Regions from separate parts of the Marinobacterium sp. MBR-109 genome, predicted to be linked through region 2. Evidence: predicted binding sites of a transcription regulator. Region 2 holds the regulator's gene; the other holds the start of a gene.
The links. Region 2 encodes LexA, which represses DNA repair genes until DNA is damaged. Its sites were predicted from a motif close to TACTGTNTANNTANACAGTA; they were not measured.

Region 1 (2,183 bases), on a different contig from region 2:
TGCTGCAGCGATTGCTGGAACTCAATAAGTTGCTCAGGCAGTAGGCGGTGTTTGCGTGCTACATCGTAGATGGCCGTCAGGCGTTCCTCTACCTCCTGCTGGCGTTCGGGGTTGATTTCGACCGCTTCCAGAAAGTGACGAACCTCGCGACCGGCTTCTTCTACCTGTATCAGTGCGCTGTTAAACATTTCACTGGCTTGTTGCAGGCGCGAATCTTCCGTGCCGAGCTGTTGCAGCAGCTGAAGGCAGTGGTGCAACATGGACTGACAGTTGAGGCTGTCATCCTCATGACTGATGTTGAGCAGCTGCTGGCCTGTACTCAACAAGCTGCCGGCATTTTCCAGCAGTTGCTGCTCATGCTCGAGCTGTTCCAGCTCTCCCTGAGTCAGCGCAAGCTGCTCCAGCTCTTCGACCTGGTAGCTCAGCAGTTGAATGCGTGCATTGCGCTCGTCCGATACCTGGGTCAGTTGCTCCAGCTCGGCATGCTGGCGGCGCCATTTGTGGTATAGGCGGCGTGCTTCTTCAGCCAGCTCGGTATGGTTGCCGAATTCGTCCAGCAGGATCCGATGATGATCCTTCTTCAATAGTCGTTGATGTTCATGCTGGCCGTGAATGTCAACCAGGTACTGGCCGAGCTCGCGCAGCAGTGCCAGTGGTGCGGGGCGACCGTTGATATAGCTGCGGCTGCGGCCTTCGCGGGTTACAACTCGCCGCAAATGGCATTCCTGGGGGTCTCCCTCCAGGTCGTGTTCGCTGAGCCACAGCCTGGCCTGTGGAATCTGGCGGATATCAAAGCTGGCCGTGAGCTCGGCGCGCTCTGCGCCGCTGTTGACACTGTCGCTGTCAGCCCGATCACCCAGGCAGAGGCCGAGGGCGTCCAGCATGATTGATTTGCCGGCGCCGGTTTCGCCGCTGATGACAGTCATCCCTCGATCCAGCTCGACTTCAAGGTCGCTTACGATGGCGAAGTTGCGAATGGTCAGTTGGGTCAGCATGATGATCACATATGGTTATTTATACAGTATTAACTGTATAAGCCATTTAATCGTCACCTGCAATCCCTGGCCGAAAAAAAATCTTTAAGCCGGTTGAATCCATCTGAGTGAGCCCCATATAGATGCCATCAACGCCAATACTCAAGTGTCAGTTGGAGAGACCTGATGTCGAAAGAGCAGCAGAATCAGAATGAAACCGTCGAGCCGGTTCAAAACGAACCTGAAGTGCTGGCCGCCGAAGGTGAAGTTGTAGAGCCAAGTGCTGCCGAAGAGACGGAAGTCAGCCTGATCCAGCAGCTGGAAGAATCCCGCGCTGAGGTTGACGCCCTGAAAAAGGAGTTGGCTGAGCTCAAACCGCGTGCGCAGGCTGAAATTCAGAACATTCGCCGCCGTGCCGAGCAGGATGTGGAAAAGGCACACAAGTTTGGTCTGGAAAAATTTGCTACAGAGTTGCTGCCGGTGGTGGATAGCCTTGAGCGTGCAATTGAAGCCAGCCAGGGCGATGAGGATAAGGTCAAGGCGATTCGTGAAGGTGTCGAGATGACGCTGGGGCTGTTCCTCTCCAGTCTGGAAAAATTCAATGTGGAGCAACTGAATCCGCAGGGTGAAGTATTTAATCCGGAGCACCACCAGGCGATGTCTATGGTGCCGGCAGAGGGTGTTGAGCCTAACACGGTCGTCACTGTGGTACAGAAGGGTTACCTGCTGAATGGCCGTCTGGTACGTCCTGCCATGGTAATGGTAGCAAAAGGCTGAAGCCGGAGTTGAAAAAATCGCTGCCGTACCCATATAGATGCACAACGGCTAATTGAACAGTTTTTGACCCAATACGGGTCACAGAAAGATCGGAGTAAGACATGGGCAGAATTATCGGTATCGACCTGGGCACCACCAACTCCTGCGTGGCGATCCTTGACGGCGACAAGACAAAAGTTATTGAAAACGCGGAAGGTGATCGCACCACTCCGTCTATTATCGCCTATACCAATGACGGCGAAACACTGGTTGGCCAGCCGGCCAAGCGCCAGTCCGTTACCAATCCGGACAACACGCTGTATGCCATCAAGCGTCTGATTGGCCGCCGCTATGATGACAAGGTGGTTCAGAAAGACATCAAGATGGTGCCTTACAAAATCATCGCGGCCGACAACGGCGATGCCTGGGTTGATGTAAAAGGCAAAAAGATGG
Region 2 (2,183 bases):
TCATCAGCAAGCGCATCTCGATCCCCGTCCCACTGACCCGCGGCATAGCTGTCCATCAACTGCTGATACAGTTGCAGTACATTATCGGGCAGTTTTTCAGCCGCCTCATCTTCATATAACGCCATCTGGCCCAGCAGGCCCTGCTGTTCAAGATGGCCTTCAACCTTGTTCAGACAGAGGTAACGCCCTCGCCCTTTTGCCAGTCTATAGCACATGGGCAGGCCCGTATGCGTTTCAACTTCGGGCAGGTCCTTGTTGATCAGCTGCTCCTGCAGGGCCACTGTTGCCGTAGACAGAACCAGTTTGCACTCCTGAGCTCGCGCCAGCGGGATGGCCGCCAGCAGATAGGCGATCGTCTTGCCGGTACCGGTTCCGGCTTCGACAACACCCACAGCGGGATGCAGATCTTCCGTTTCACTGCGTGGAACAGCCGCCGCTGCAAGGGTTCGCGCCACGGCTGCGATCATCTGCTTCTGTGCCGGCCGTGCTGTCAAGCCACGACTCTTCAGGAAGCGACTGTAGGCCTCCTGGATCTCTTTTTTTTGCGCCTCGCTCAGCACGCTTAATCCTCATCCGATCTGTGTGGCGATTCTAGCAAGATACTGGATATATAAACAGAAAAATGCTTGACCCCGCTCATTCACTGTATAGAATCACAGTAACCGGATAGGGGACAGATGCCATGAAATTGACCAATCGCCAGACCGAAGTACTGGAATGCATACGCAAACATATCGAAACAACAGGCTACCCGCCCACCCGAGCCGATATTGCACGCGAACTGGGATTCAAGTCAGCCAATGCGGCTGAAGAACACTTGAAGGCACTGGCCCGCAAAGGCGCCATCGAACTGACCAAGGGCACATCGAGGGGCATTCGCCTGCCGGAAGCCGAGCAGCCTGATACCGAAGGCCTGCCCGTTATTGGTCAAGTTGCAGCGGGTGAACCCATCCTGGCGCAGGAACATGTCGAGGACCACTGCACCATCTCGGCAGACTTCTTCCGCCCCCGCGCTGACTACCTGCTGCGGGTCAAGGGGATGAGCATGAAAAATATCGGGATCATGGATGGCGACCTGCTCGCCGTACATCAAACCCGAGAGGCCCGGGACGGGCAGGTTGTGGTCGCACGGATCGGCGACGAAGTGACGGTCAAGCGCTTCAAGCGTGATGGCCGCAAAGTCTTTCTTATTGCCGAAAACGAAGACTTCAGCCCGATCGAAGTGGACCTGAGTGAACAGGAACTGATCATCGAAGGACTGGGTGTTGGCGTTATTCGGCAAGGCAACTGACAGAGGTCAATCGCCATGTCTGCAATTCATGCCACAGCCCCGCATTCCCACATTGACTGTAAAAGTGTCGAGAGCCGGGTCACCGAGATTTTGCTGCATAACAGCTCAGTATGCCTGCAACCCCTGCTGCTGCCCATGATTGCAGGCCTGAGCCGTGAAGATCGCTGGCTGGTTCTGATTAACCCGCCGCACGACATCACCCGCACGGCGCTGGAGCTTGCTGGTGCCTGCACACGCCACATCCTGGTCCTGAACACCAGCAGTCTGGACCAGACCGAGCTGTTCTGCGCCCGAGCACTGGCTGCCGGTACCTGCCACACAGTCATTGCCTGGTGCAGCGGCACTGCACCTGCGCTGGACCAACTCAATCAGGCTGCCAGCCGAGGGAATGCGCTGGGCATACTGGTACGCACCTGATTACCACTCCTGCATACCGGCGCGCAGGCGTTCTATCAGCTCACGGAACGCCTGTAACCAAGCCTTGTATTCAGCCAACACATCCTTGTCTTCCGAATGGTCAGGGTTGATCTGCAATACATGAATTTCGGAAATGCTGCTGTCCACCTCGGTATTTACCTGGCGGTAGTCTGACGCCTGCCAGCAGGCTTCATACGCCGACAGCATTTTATGCACCCAGCTCCCCCTGTCCCGCTCCAGCTGCTCAAGCTCTGTTACTTCGGGCGATTCCTGACCAGTCACCTCAAGTTGCTCTGACAGATCAGAAAAACGATTGATCTGGCCAACATTGAGATTGTAGTTTTCTGCAATTTCGCGCAGCAGTGCTGCATAACCGCTCGCCATGAAGAACAGAATCGACTCATGATAAGACTCGATTCTGGCATGCTTGCTCCACTGAGAAGCCTCTTCGGCCTGCTCCAGCGCCTTGACATGC

Region 1: the regulator LexA is predicted to act here: its motif matches at 1,005-1,024, upstream of recN (DNA repair protein RecN).

Annotation. Positions count from the first base shown of each region.
Region 1 covers NZ_JBEPPZ010000014.1:6,506-8,688, forward strand. Annotated here, with positions in the region: gene recN (DNA repair protein RecN) at 1-995, opposite strand, end outside; gene grpE (nucleotide exchange factor GrpE) at 1,161-1,751, shown strand; gene dnaK (molecular chaperone DnaK) at 1,853-2,183, shown strand, end outside.
Region 2 covers NZ_JBEPPZ010000004.1:99,372-101,554, forward strand. Annotated here, with positions in the region: gene dinG (ATP-dependent DNA helicase DinG) at 1-560, opposite strand, end outside; gene lexA (transcriptional repressor LexA) at 683-1,291, shown strand; gene ABIE60_RS07070 (SulA-like leucine-rich domain-containing protein) at 1,307-1,708, shown strand; gene ABIE60_RS07075 (DUF6586 family protein) at 1,709-2,183, opposite strand, start outside.